One region of the Streptomyces sp. NBC_01465 genome, then DNA from elsewhere that is predicted to be linked to it. Evidence: predicted binding sites of a transcription regulator. Region 1 holds the regulator's gene; each other region holds the start of a gene.
What was found. The regulator HrcA, encoded in region 1, represses chaperone genes, less so after heat shock. The targets are predictions, from matches to a motif close to TTNGCACTCNGNNNNNCNGAGTGCNAA.
Positions count from the first base shown of each region.

Region 2: the regulator HrcA is predicted to act here: its motif matches at 3,457-3,483, upstream of groES (co-chaperone GroES).
Region 3: the regulator HrcA is predicted to act here: its motif matches at 3,462-3,488, upstream of groL (chaperonin GroEL).

Region 1 is NZ_CP109467.1:2,494,706-2,499,292, forward strand. Features, by position in the region: gene OG707_RS11505 (nitronate monooxygenase) at 1-449, opposite strand, end outside; gene dnaJ (molecular chaperone DnaJ) at 667-1,803, opposite strand; gene hrcA (heat-inducible transcriptional repressor HrcA) at 1,804-2,820, opposite strand; gene OG707_RS11520 (MBL fold metallo-hydrolase) at 2,986-3,708, shown strand; gene OG707_RS11525 (DUF3097 domain-containing protein) at 3,719-4,531, shown strand.
Region 2 is NZ_CP109467.1:3,307,111-3,311,697, forward strand. Features, by position in the region: gene OG707_RS15425 (carbohydrate ABC transporter permease) at 1-137, shown strand, start outside; gene OG707_RS15430 (hydroxyacid dehydrogenase) at 172-1,200, shown strand; gene groL (chaperonin GroEL) at 1,275-2,900, opposite strand; gene groES (co-chaperone GroES) at 3,001-3,309, opposite strand; gene OG707_RS15445 (acetylxylan esterase) at 3,789-4,587, opposite strand, start outside.
Region 3 is NZ_CP109467.1:4,614,637-4,619,223, reverse strand. Features, by position in the region: gene OG707_RS21815 (hypothetical protein) at 16-303, shown strand; gene OG707_RS21810 (NADH:flavin oxidoreductase) at 377-1,507, opposite strand; gene groL (chaperonin GroEL) at 1,675-3,297, opposite strand; gene OG707_RS21800 (cold-shock protein) at 3,615-3,818, opposite strand; gene OG707_RS21795 (MoaD/ThiS family protein) at 4,209-4,484, opposite strand; gene thrC (threonine synthase) at 4,481-4,587, opposite strand, start outside.

The DNA.
Region 1 (4,587 bases):
GTGTACGTACCGGCCCGGTCGAAGGCGTCGAGAACGTCGCGCGAGGGGCAGCCGAAGGTGAAGGAGACGACCGGCACGGGGTCGTCGAGCAGGATGGCCAGCTTGGCCTCGTACCCGTCGTCACCCGCGCCGCAGGCGTCCAGGTCCACGAGCGCGGTCTCGTACCAGGCGGCCTCGCCCGCGAGTTGGTGCCGGTAGACCTCGACGGCGGCGCGGTCGGCGGTGTCCTGCTGCGGCATGAAGAGGTTGACGCCGAAGGGGCGGGAGGTGAGCCCGCGCACCTGCTTGATCTCCTCGTACATGCCGTCGGCCGTCTTGTACCCGGCGGCAAGGAACCCGAGCCCCCCGGCCTCGGACACGGCGGCGGCCAGCCGCGGCCCGGAAGCACCGCCGGCCATGGGCGCCTGCACGATCGGATACCGACAGAGGTCGGCCAGAACAGAGGACATAACGGCATCGTGCCATGTGACGAGGTCGGGGCCGAATCATGCAGGGTTAGGAGTCTGCGGGCAGATTTTGGCCGGTGTCGCATCCGAACGGACCGCGAGCGGCCATTGAGAACCCCCACCTACGCCAGCCACCTCCGCGAGAGCGGCGGCGGTTTAGCCGCAAAGAGGGCGCGGCGGTAGCCGCGGGTCCGGGGGCAGAGCCCCCGGACCCACCCACTCAGCGTCCGTTAAAAGCGTCCTTCAGCCGCGAGAACAAGCCCTGCTGACCCGGCTGGAACTGCCCAGTAGGCCGCTCCTCACCCCGCAGCTTCGCCAGATCCCGCAGCAACCGCTCCTGCTCCGGGTCCATCTTCGTCGGCGTCAGCACCTCGACGTGCACGATGAGATCACCGCGCCCGCCACCCCGCAGATGCGTGATGCCGTGCTGGTGCAGCGGGATCGACTGCCCAGACTGCGTACCGGGCCGGATGTCGATGTCCGCCATCCCGTCCAGCGTCTCCAGCGGCACCTTCGTGCCCAGCGATGCCGCGGTCATCGGGATCGTCACCGTGCAGTGCAGATCGTCGCCCCGCCGCTGGAACACCGCGTGCGGCAGCTCGTGGATCTCCACGTACAGGTCACCGGCGGGACCGCCGCCGGGACCGACCTCGCCCTCGCCGGCGAGCTGGATCCGCGTGCCGTTGTCGACACCGGCCGGGATCTTGACCGTGAGAGTGCGACGCGAGCGGATGCGCCCGTCGCCCGCACACTCCGGGCAGGGCGTCGGGACCACGGTCCCGAACCCCTGGCACTGCGGGCAGGGACGCGAGGTCATGACCTGGCCCAGGAAGGACCGGGTGACCTGCGACACCTCGCCGCGCCCGCGGCACATGTCGCACGTCTGCGCCGAAGTACCGGGCGCAGCACCCTCACCACTGCAGGTCGTACACACAACAGCCGTGTCGACCTGAATGTCCTTGGTGGTGCCGAAGGCCGCCTCGTTGAGGTCGATCTCCAGCCGGATCATCGCGTCCTGGCCGCGCCGCGTCCGCGAGCGGGGTCCGCGCTGGGACGCCGTACCGAAGAAGGCGTCCATGATGTCCGAGAAGTTGCCGAAGCCGCCCTGGCCGAAGCCACCGGCCCCGCCACCGCCGGAGGCGGAGAGCGGGTCGCCGCCCAGGTCGTAGACCTGCTTCTTCTGCGGGTCCGAGAGAACCTCGTAGGCCGCGTTGATCTCCTTGAAGCGCTCCTGCGTCTTCGGGTCCGGATTCACATCCGGGTGAAGCTCGCGGGCAAGACGCCGAAAGGCCTTCTTGATCTCGTCCTGGGAAGCGTCGCGGCGCACGCCGAGTACGGCGTAGTAGTCCGTGGCCACTTACGACTCCGCCAGGATCTGTCCGACGTAACGTGCCACTGCGCGTACCGCTCCCATCGTTCCCGGGTAATCCATGCGTGTGGGGCCTACGACCCCGAGTTTGGCGACTGCCTCGTCGCCCGAACCGTAGCCGACGGCGACGACCGATGTGGACGTCAGGCCCTCGTGAGCGTTCTCATGCCCGATACGTACGGTGATGCCTGAGTCCTGCGCCTCACCGAGCAGCTTCAGCAGCACAACCTGCTCCTCCAGCGCTTCCAGCACGGGCCGGATCGTCAGCGGGAAGTCGTGCCCGAAGCGGGTGAGGTTCGAGGTGCCGCCGATCATCAGCCGCTCCTCGGTCTCCTCGACCAGAGTCTCCAGCAGAGTGGCCAGCACCGTCGAGACGGTGCCCCGGTCCTCCTGCTCGAAGGAGTCCGCGAGGTCCTGCACCAGCTGCGGGACGTCGGCGAAGCGACGCCCCACGACCCTCGAGTTGAGCCGCGCCCGCAGATCCGCGAGCGAGGTCTCCCCGAAGGGGGCCGGGCAGTCGATCATGCGCTGCTCGACGCGTCCGGTGTCCGTGATCAGCACCAGCATCAGCCGGGCCGGCGCCAGTGACAGCAGTTCCACGTGCCGCACCGTCGACCGCGTGAGCGACGGGTACTGCACGACGGCCACGTTCCGCGTGAGCTGCGCGAGCAGCCGTACGGTCCGCGCCACCACGTCGTCCAGGTCGACGGCGCTGCCCAGGAAGTTCTGGATGGCGCGCCGCTCGGGCGACGACAGCGGCTTCACTCCGGCGAGCTTGTCGACGAAGAGCCGGTAGCCCTTGTCGGTGGGGATCCGCCCGGCGCTGGTGTGCGGCTGGGCGATGAACCCCTCGTCCTCCAGGGCGGCCATGTCGTTGCGGATGGTCGCCGGAGAGACCCCGAGACGATGCCGCTCGGTGAGCGCCTTCGACCCGACCGGCTCCTCGGTGCCCACATAGTCCTGGACGATGGCGCGCAGCACTTCAAGCCTGCGTTCACTGAGCATCGCGCACACCTCCAGCTGTCGTCCCTTGGCACCTGCCTGGCACTCTGTGTGTACGAGTGCCAGCAATCCCCCCAGTGTACGGCGGCCTGCCTGCGCCGAAGCAAGGCGGAGTGCGGCCAGACACGCTACCGCGACGGAGCATGCCACCCGGGATAGCGTCGCGGTATGGACGTGACTTGGGAAGACCACGGCTGGGAACGGCTCGCTCCGGAAGTCGGCCGCCGCAGGCTTCCCGGCTGGGATGCGACGGTCGGCCTGGTCGCCGGAGACGGCGCGGCACTCCTCTTCGACACCGGATCCACACTCCGTGAGGGCGCCGAGATCCGCGCCCAGGCGGAGCAACTGCTCGGCCGCAGAGTGACGCACATCGCTCTCAGCCACCCTCATTTCGACCACGTCCTCGGCACTGCGGTCTTCTCCGGTGCGCAGGTGTACGGCGCGGTGGGCATGGACACGCTGTTCGCGCGGGGCGCGGAGGAGCTGGCGGCCGACGCGGTGCGCCAGGGTGTACCCGAACGGGAGGCGGCGGAGGCCGCCGATCTCCTCGTACGGCCGCATCACACGGTCTGCGACGAGTGGACCCTGGATCTGGGCGCCGGCTGCCACGTCCTGCTCGCCAACATCGGCCCGGCCCACTCGGGCCACGACCTGGTGGCCGTGGTCCCCTCCTCTCCGCCGATCGTCTTCTGCGGAGATCTGGTGGAGGAGTCGGGCGCACCGCAGGCGGGCCCGGACGCGGTCCCCGCCCAGTGGCCCGCGGCCCTCGACCGCCTCCTGGCCCTCGGCGGGGAGGACGCCCGTTATGTCCCGGGCCACGGCGCGGTGGTCGACGCCGCGTACGTCCGCGCGCAGCGGGATGCGCTGGCAGCACGCTTCGCGGTGTCGTAGCGTCTGCGAAATGCGCAGCTACAACCCGGACTTGACGCCCCCGTGGAAGAAGTCGACTCCCGCCCCGACCGTCCCCGCCGACCCCGACCTGGTGGTCGAGGAGATCAGCACCGGCTTCTGCGGTGCGGTGATCCGCTGCGAGAAGACGGCCGAGGGGCCCACGGTCACGCTGGAGGACCGCTTCGGCAAACACCGGGTCTTCCCGATGACCCCGTCGGCGTTCCTGCTGGACGGCCGCCCGGTGACGCTCGTACGTCCGACGGCGGCGGCCCCGCAGCGCCCGGCCCGTACGGCATCGGGCTCGGTCGCGGTCCCGGGCGCGAGGGCGAGGGTCGCGCGGGCGGGCCGTATCTATGTGGAGGGCCGGCACGACGCGGAGCTGGTGGAACGCGTCTGGGGCGACGACCTGCGCATCGAGGGCGTGGTGGTCGAGTACCTGGAGGGCATCGACGACCTCCCCGCGATCGTGGCGGAGTTCGCCCCGGCGGCGGACGCGCGCCTGGGGGTACTGGTGGACCACCTGGTCCCGGGCTCGAAGGAGTCGCGCATCGCGGCGGAGGTGTCGAGCGCGCACGCACTGGTGGTGGGCCACCCGTACATCGACGTCTGGGAGGCGGTGAAGCCGTCGAGCGTGGGGATCAAAGCGTGGCCCCGGATCCCGCACGGCCAGGACTGGAAGACGGGCATCTGCAGGGAGTTGGGCTGGCCGGAGAACACGGGGGCGGCGTGGCAGCACATCCTGGGGCGGGTGCGCTCGTACAAGGACTTGGAGCCGGCGCTGCTGGGGAGGGTCGAGGAACTGATCGACTTCGTGACGGGCTAGGTATTTCAAGCCGTCCGGCGATTGAGGACCGGGGGCCCGGGGGCAGAGCCCCCGAG
Region 2 (4,587 bases), 810 kb from region 1:
CCAACACCCACAGCGAGCCCAGCTTCTACCCGCTCGTGGTCACCGGTTCCCTCCTCGCCGTCATCCCCCTGATCGTCGCCTTCGTCTCCCTGCAGCGGCACTGGAAGGCCGGACTCACCGCCGGCAGCGTCAAGTAGCCCCACAGCGCCCCCAAGGGAGCCACTCACCACCATGCACCCCACCACTGACAATCGGCCGTCAGTCCTGCTCGCGATGGGTCCCGGCATCTCCGACCGCCTCCTCGAACCGCGCCACCACACCCGGCTCGAAGCCCTCGCCCGTACGGACTCCACCCTCGTCGCCCACGACCTGGCGAACCCCACCCCGCGCGTCGCGGCCGCCCTGGCCGAGGCCGACGTCCTCTTCACCTGCTGGGGCGCGACGCCCCTCACGCCTCAAGTCCTGGCGGCAGCACCCCGGTTGAAGGCGGTCGTCCACGCGGCGGGCTCGGTCAAGCACCACATCACCGACGCCTGCTGGGAACGCGGCATCACGGTCTCCTCGGCGGCCGGCGCCAACGCCCTGCCCGTGGCCGAGTACACCCTCGCCACGATCCTCCTCGCCAACAAGCGCGTCCTGCGCTCCGCCCACGTCTACCGCGAGGTCCGCGGCGCCCACGACTGGCGCGACGAGATGGACGGCGCCGGCAACTACCTCCGTACGGTGGGCATCGTCGGCGCCTCCCGCATCGGCCGCCGCGTCATCGAGCTGCTCCGCCCCTTCGACCTGCAGGTCCTCCTGTACGACCCCTACGTGACCGCCGCCGAAGCAGCGCGACTGGGCGTCGAATCGGTCCCGTTGGACGACCTCTGCTCCCGCAGCGACGTCGTCTCGGTGCACGCCCCGCAGCTCCCCGCGACCCACCACATGATCGGCACCCGCCAGCTGTCGCTGATGCGCACCGGGGCGACCCTGATCAACACGGCCCGCGGCTCGCTGATCGACGAGGCCGCGCTCCTGCGGGAGCTGGTCCCGGGCCGCCTGCACGCCGTACTGGATGTGACGGACCCCGAACACCCGCCCACCGCATCCCCGTTGTACGACCTGCCGAACGTGCTCCTCACCCCGCACGTGGCAGGCTCACTCGGCAACGAACTGCACCGCATGACGGACCAGGCGCTGGACGAGCTCGAGCGCTACGCCGCGGGCCGCCCGTTCGCGGACCCGGTGCACCCGGCGGAGCTGAGCCACTCCGCGTAGCACCAGAAGCAGAAAACACCGAGGCCCGGCACCCCCGAAGGGGCGCCGGGCCTCGGCTGCGTACGGAATCAGCGTCAGTGCGAGTGACCGTGGCCGCCGTGACCGGCGTCCGCCTCTTCCTCGGCCGGCTTCTCGACGACCAGGGTCTCGGTCGTGAGCAGCAGGGAGGCGATGGAGGCAGCGTTCTCCAGCGCGGAGCGCGTGACCTTGACCGGGTCGATGACGCCGGCCTTCACCAGGTCGCCGTACTCACCGGTGGCGGCGTTGAAGCCCTGGCCCGCCTCGAGCTCGGCGACCTTCGAGGTGATGACGTAACCCTCGAGACCGGCGTTCTCGGCGATCCAGCGCAGCGGCTCGACAGCGGCGCGGCGGACGACCGCGACACCCGTGGCCTCGTCGCCGGTCTTGCCCAGGTTGCCTTCCAGCACCTTGACGGCGTGGACGAGCGCGGAGCCACCACCGGAGACGATGCCCTCCTCGACCGCGGCGCGGGTCGCGGAGATGGCGTCCTCCAGACGGTGCTTCTTCTCCTTGAGCTCGACCTCGGTCGCAGCGCCGACCTTGATCACGCAGACACCGCCGGCGAGCTTCGCCAGGCGCTCCTGCAGCTTCTCGCGGTCCCAGTCCGAGTCCGTGGACTCGATCTCGGCCTTGATCTGGTTGACGCGGCCGGCGACCTCGTCGGACTTGCCGCCACCGTCGACGATGACCGTGTCGTCCTTGGTGATCGTGACGCGGCGGGCGGTGCCCAGCACGTCAAGACCGGCCTGGTCGAGCTTGAGGCCGACCTCCTCGGCGATGACCGTGGCACCGGTGAGGGTGGCCATGTCGCCGAGCATCGCCTTGCGGCGGTCGCCGAAGCCGGGGGCCTTGACGGCCACCGCGTTGAACGTGCCGCGGATCTTGTTGACGACGAGGGTGGAGAGCGCCTCGCCCTCGATGTCCTCGGCGATGATCAGCAGCGGCTTGGAGCCACCCGCCTGGATGACCTTCTCGAGCAGGGGGAGCAGGTCCTGGATGGACGAGATCTTGCCCTGATTGATCAGGATGTACGGGTCCTCGAGGACGGCCTCCATACGCTCCTGGTCGGTGACCATGTACGGCGAGAGGTAGCCCTTGTCGAAGGCCATGCCCTCGGTGAAGTCCAGCTCCAGGCCGAAGGTGTTGGACTCCTCGACGGTGATGACACCGTCCTTGCCGACCTTGTCCATCGCCTCGGCGATGAGCTCGCCGACCTGCTTGTCCTGCGCGGAGAGCGCGGCGACAGCGGCGATGTCGGACTTGTCCTCGATCGGACGGGCGGTCTTGAGGAGCTCCTCCGACACGGCCTTGACCGCGGCGTCGATGCCCTTCTTCAGGGAGGCCGGGGAGGCACCCGCGGCCACGTTGCGCAGACCCTCGCGGACCAGCGCCTGGGCCAGCACGGTGGCGGTGGTCGTACCGTCACCCGCGATGTCGTTGGTCTTGGTCGCCACCTCCTTCACCAGCTGGGCACCGAGGTTCTCGTACGGGTCGTCGAGCTCGACCTCACGCGCGATGGTGACGCCGTCGTTGGTGATGGTCGGGGCGCCGAACTTCTTGTCGATGACGACGTTGCGGCCCTTGGGGCCGATCGTCACCTTGACCGTGTCGGCAAGCTTGTTGACGCCGCGCTCGAGGGCGCGACGGGCGTCCTCGTCGAACTTCAGGATCTTCGCCATGGAGCTGAGTCAGTCCTCTCGAAAAAAAACGAACTGCGCCCCTGCCACCCGGCTGCAATAGCTGGGGCCAGGGGCGCAGATCAAAGCAATCTGGGGTGAATTACTTCTCGACGATCGCGAGAACGTCGCGAGCCGAGAGGACGAGGTACTCCTCGCCGTTGTACTTCACCTCGGTGCCGCCGTACTTGCTGTACAGCACGACATCGCCGGTCTGGACGTCGAGCGGAAGACGCTCGCCGTTCTCGAAGCGGCCCGGGCCCACGGCCAGGACGACGCCCTCCTGGGGCTTCTCCTTGGCGGTGTCCGGGATGACCAGGCCGGAGGCCGTGGTCTGCTCGGCGTCGAGCGGCTGGACCACAATGCGGTCCTCGAGCGGCTTGATGGCAACCTTGGAGCTTGCGGTCGACACGATCCGGTCTCCCCCTTCGGAGATCTACGGGGTTAACAGTCTGGGGTGGCGACAGGCATGGGCCCGTCGTCGCGGGTGCCGGACCTGACCAGTCGCACTGTTGGCACTCTCCAGTGGGGAGTGCCAGATCCGAGACTAGGACGACGGTTAGCACTCGGTCAAGCGGAGTGCCAATCCGTCCCGGGGGCGCGGGGGTGGGTGTCCGGCGCAGGAGGCAGCCCCCGGAGGGGCTGAGCAGCTTGTCCAGCTCCGGGCTCGACGACGCGACGGCCGGCGGGGTCGTGGAGATAGAGCTGCACGACTTCGGTGCCGGCGCGGTCGCCGGTGTCCGCCCCACCTGGGTATCTCGACTCCCGGTTCGGCACGCCTTCCGGAAATTCTCCGAAAGCTATCGGTGGACGGCCTCGGAAGTTACGGAAACAGGACGCTGGTGTCAACGGCCCTGGCAGAAAGGGCTGTTCACGACCCCCACCTGAATCTCAGCCGCGCCACACCCCGCGCAGCCACTCCAGCTGTCGGCGTACGTGAACCGCGTCGCCGCCTTCGTGGCCGTTGAACGGGTAGGCGTGGATCTCGTGCGCCACCGCACCGCCCCCCGCCAGTTCGCCGTAGCGGTGGTACGCCGCATAGGCGCCGCTGGGCGGGCAGACCGTGTCGCGCAGACCGACCCCGAAGTGGGCGGGGGCCTGCGCGCGGCGGGCGAAGGAGATCCCTTCGACGTAACCGAGCGTGCGGTACGCGGCCTCCTCCGCCCCCCGGTGCACGGCGAGATACGCGGAGATCTCCCCGTACGGCGCGGCGTCCGTGAGGTCGAGCGCACGCCTGATCCCGCACAGCAGCGGCGCGGTGACCAGTGCTGCCGCGAGATCGGGGACGAGGCCCGCGACGGCGAGGGCCACACCTCCGCCCTGACTGTTGCCGCAGACCGCGACCCGCGCCGGGTCCACCCCCTCCAGCGCGCGCAGTGCGGCGACCGCGCACACCGCATCGGTGATCAGGCGCCGGTAGTGGTAGTCGTACGGGTCGAGCAGGCCGCGCACGACGGCACCGGGGCCGCCGGGGGCGCTCGCGTGCGGGTCGGGGGTCGCACCGCCGTTGCCGTACTGGTCGCCCTGGCCGCGGTTGTCCATGAGCAGGTGCGCATGGCCGGCGTTCGCCCAGACGAGGCGCTCGTGCGGGAGGCCCCGTCCGCGTCCATATCCGGCGAACTCGACGATCCCCGGCAGGAGTTCGGTGGCTCCTGCCGGCCGGGTGTACCAGGCCCGCACCGGGTCGCCG
Region 3 (4,587 bases), 2.1 Mb from region 1:
CCCCATGGTGGAACCATGGCTGACACGAACATGAACACGAGCATGTCCAAGATCTCCTGGACCGAGTTCCGCCCCCAGCAGCGCACCCTCGCCACCGGCGCCGCGCTCACCGCGCTGGGTGCGCTGACCGCGACCGTGGGCATCGGCGTCCTCGTCTACGAGCTCGCCCGCGCCGGGCGCAACTGGACCGGCACCTGGGACGTCCCGCCCACCGAGCTCGCCTCCCGCACCCTGCACCAGGCCCAGAACGCCGCGCAGAGCGCAGCCCAGGCCGGGCGCGACGCCTGGCGCAACCAGGGCTGAGGCCGCGCCCGGAACGACGAGGGCGGCTCCCCGCTGCGGGGAGCCGCCCTCTCGTGTTCAGCAGACGGTCAGGTCAGCTCAGCGACTTCAGCGCCGACTGCGCGTCGTACGCAGCCAGCTCGTCCGTCCGGCCGTCCAGCACCTTCGCCGCCCACTCCGGATCCTGCAGCAGCGCACGGCCGACCGCGACCATCTCGAACTCGTCGCTCTCCAGACGGTCCAGCAGATCGTCGATGCCCTTGGCCGTGGCGCCCTCGCCCGCGAAGGAGCGCAGGAAGTCGCCGCCGTCGAGACCCACCGAGCCGACCGAGATGGTGGGCTTGCCCGTGAGCTTCTTCGTCCAGCCCGCCAGGTTCAGGTCGGAGCCCTCGAACTCGGGGACCCAGTAGCGGCGGGTGGAAGCGTGGAAGGCGTCCACACCGGCCGCGGCGAGCGGGGCCAGGATCGCTTCGAGCTCCTCGGGGGTCTCGGCGAGGCGCGCGTCGTAGTCCTGCTGCTTCCACTGCGAGTAGCGGAAGAGGATCGGGAACTCCGGGGAGACGGCGGCGCGCACCGCGGCCACGATCTCGGCGGCGAACTTCGTACGGGCGACGGCGGAGCCCCCGTACGCGTCCGTACGCCGGTTGGTGCCCTCCCAGAAGAACTGGTCGACCAGGTAGCCGTGCGCCCCGTGCAGCTCGACCCCGTCGAAGCCCAGGCGCTCGGCGTCCGCGGCGGCCTGCGCGAACGCGGCGACCACGTCGTCCAGGTCCTGCTGCGTCATCGCCTTGCCGGTGACCTCGGCGTCGGCGGAGGTGACACCGGAGGGGCCGACGGCGGGGGCCTCCGCGTACGGCGGCGCACCCGCCTTGCGCACCATGCCGATGTGCCACAGCTGCGGAACGATCGTGCCGCCCGCCGCGTGCACCGCGTCCACGACCTTCTTCCACCCCGCGAGCTGCTCCTCGCCGTGGAAGCGCGGGACGCGACCGCTGTCGCCGGCCGAGTCGTGGCCGACGTAGGTGCCCTCGGTGACGATGAGGCCGACGCCCGCGGCGGCACGGCGCGCGTAGTACGAGACGACATCCTCGCCGGGAATGCCGCCCGGGGAGAACTGCCGGGTCATGGGCGCCATGACGATCCGGTTGGGGACGGTGAGGCCGTTGAGCTGGACCGGGCGGGAGAGTATCCGGGCGGCACGGGTGGCATCGGCGGCGACGGTCACGTGGGGGCTCCTTGGAAAGGGGGCGCTTAGATGTGTGCGTATGCATTAATGGCGAACATCAAGCACACCCTACGCATTCCCGGTACGCGCCGAGGGCGGCACCCCCGCAATGGGGGTGCCGCCCTCGGTCCGTACAGCGTGCTGAACTGCCGATCCTCCTAAGGGGATCAGAAGTCCATGTCACCGCCGGGCATACCGCCACCGGCCGGCGCGGACGCCTTCTCCGGCTTGTCGGCGATGACTGCCTCGGTGGTGAGGAACAGCGCGGCGATGGAGGCGGCGTTCTGCAGGGCAGAGCGCGTGACCTTCGCCGGGTCGATGATGCCCTCGGCGATCATGTCCACGTACTCGCCGGTCGCGGCGTTGAGGCCGTGACCGATCGGGAGGTTGCGGACCTTCTCGACGATGACGCCACCCTCGAGACCACCGTTGACGGCGATCTGCTTGAGCGGGGCCTCCAGCGCGAGCTTCACGGCGTTGGCGCCGGTCGCCTCGTCGCCCTCGAGCTCGAGCTTCTCGAAGACCGCGGAGGCCTGGAGAAGCGCGACGCCGCCACCGGCGACGATGCCCTCTTCGACGGCCGCCTTGGCGTTGCGGACGGCGTCCTCGATACGGTGCTTGCGCTCCTTGAGCTCAACCTCCGTCGCGGCGCCGGCCTTGATGACGGCCACGCCGCCCGCGAGCTTCGCCAGGCGCTCCTGGAGCTTCTCGCGGTCGTAGTCCGAGTCGCTGTTCTCGATCTCGGCGCGGATCTGGTTGACGCGGCCGGCGACCTGGTCGGACTCGCCCGAACCGTCGACGATCGTCGTCTCGTCCTTGGTGATGACGACCTTGCGGGCGCGGCCGAGCAGGTCCAGGCCCGCGTTCTCGAGCTTGAGGCCGACCTCCTCGGAGATGACCGTGCCGCCCGTGAGGATGGCGATGTCGTTCAGCATGGCCTTGCGGCGGTCGCCGAAGCCCGGGGCCTTGACGGCGACGGACTTGAAGGTGCCGCGGATCTTGTTGACGACCAGCGTCGACAGAGCCTCGCCCTCGACGTCCTCCGCGATGATCAGCAGGGGCTTGCCCGACTGCATGACCTTCTCGAGCAGCGGAAGGAGGTCCTTCACGTTGCCGATCTTGGAGTTGACGATCAGGATGTACGGGTCGTCGAGCGACGACTCCATGCGCTCCATGTCGGTGGCGAAGTACGCCGAGATGTAGCCCTTGTCGAAGCGCATGCCCTCGGTGAGCTCGAGCTCCAGGCCGAAGGTCTGCGACTCCTCGACCGTGATGACGCCTTCCTTGCCGACCTTGTCCATCGCCTCGGCGATGAGCTCGCCGATCTGGGTGTCGGCGGCGGAGATGGAGGCGGTCGAAGCGATCTGCTCCTTGGTCTCCACGTCCTTGGCCTGCTCAAGGAGAGCGGCGGAGACGGCCTCGACGGCCTTCTCGATGCCACGCTTGAGGGCCATCGGGTTGGCGCCGGCGGCAACGTTGCGCAGACCCTCACGCACGAGCGCCTGGGCGAGAACGGTGGCGGTGGTCGTACCGTCGCCGGCGACGTCGTCCGTCTTCTTGGCGACTTCCTTGACCAGCTCGGCGCCGATCTTCTCGTACGGGTCCTCGAGCTCGATCTCCTTGGCGATGGAAACACCATCGTTGGTGATCGTGGGGGCGCCCCACTTCTTCTCGAGGACGACGTTGCGGCCCTTCGGGCCGAGGGTGACCTTGACGGCGTCGGCGAGCTGGTTCATGCCGCGCTCGAGACCGCGCCGGGCCTCCTCGTCGAACGCGATGATCTTGGCCATGTGAAGTGGTCCTCCCGGACAGGGGTGGCGTTCTTCGTGGACCGCGCCGGTGCCCGCGACGGACGGCTGCTGCCCGTGTGGTTCCTTGCCCCACCCGGCCTGCGAGCCTCACTGACTCGGTCCAAGTTCTGTCACTCTCACCTGGAGAGTGCTAACGCCAATGATTAGCACTCGACCCATGCGAGTGCAAGCGGGTCTCCCACATCCACCCTGTCCCCCGTACGTCTCCCGGTACGCACGAAGGGCTCGCATCCCAGGTGGGATGCGAGCCCTTCGTGCGTGAGTGCTGAATGCGTCGCTGGTCGATCGCGCCGAGATCAGACGGCGAGCTTGACCATGTCCGCCTGCGGACCCTTCTGGCCCTGCGAGATCTCGAACTCCACTCGCTGACCTTCTTCAAGGGTGCGGTAACCGTCCATCTGGATCGCGCTGTAGTGGACGAAAACATCCGCACCACCGTCGACCGCGATGAAGCCGTACCCCTTCTCCGCGTTGAACCACTTGACGGTGCCCTGAGCCATGCCTAACTCCCCTATTACTGGCCCTTACACAGGACCCGCACTTCGCGGACCCGGGTCAGACCTTGCGCCGTAACGCGTCGACCGCGGCTGAATGTATCTGCCCAACTGCCGTCTGCAACAGGTCAATCGGACGAGAATTCTGTGCACGGCCGAACGGAAGAATGGGCGGATTCCCACAGATCACGGGGCAAGTCGGGCCAGGCAAAGGGCACTTACGGCGCGAAAGACTCGAACACTTTGCCCTCACCTTGTCGCGTTCTCATATGCACGTGGCACGGGCGACCAAGGGGGCTGCCCCAACTGTACCTCTCTTAACCCTGCAGAATTGCCCCCTCCGCTTCTATCGCGGAGAGGGCAACTGTGGTGACGCTGAGAGGTGTTGGGGCTGGATCAGCCTCCCGCGACCGCCGGGATGATCGAGACGCCGGCGCCGTCGGGGGTCGCCGCGTCCAGGCCGCCCTCGAAGCGGACGTCGTCGTCGTTCACGTACACGTTCACGAAGCGGCGCAGCTTGCCCTGGTCGTCCAGGACGCGGGCCGCGATGCCCGTGTGGTTCTTCTCCAGGTCGGCGATGACCTCGGCGAGGGTCGCGCCCTCCGCCGGGACCTCGGCCTGGCCGCCGGTGTACGTACGGAGAATGGTCGGGATACGGACCTTGACGCTCATACGAGGCCAGCCTCTCGGAAGGAATCCAGGGTGGGGCGGATGGTGGCGGAGAGACCCGTGGAGTCGGCGAGGCCGTCCAGGGTCTTGAGGCCGTCGCCGGTGT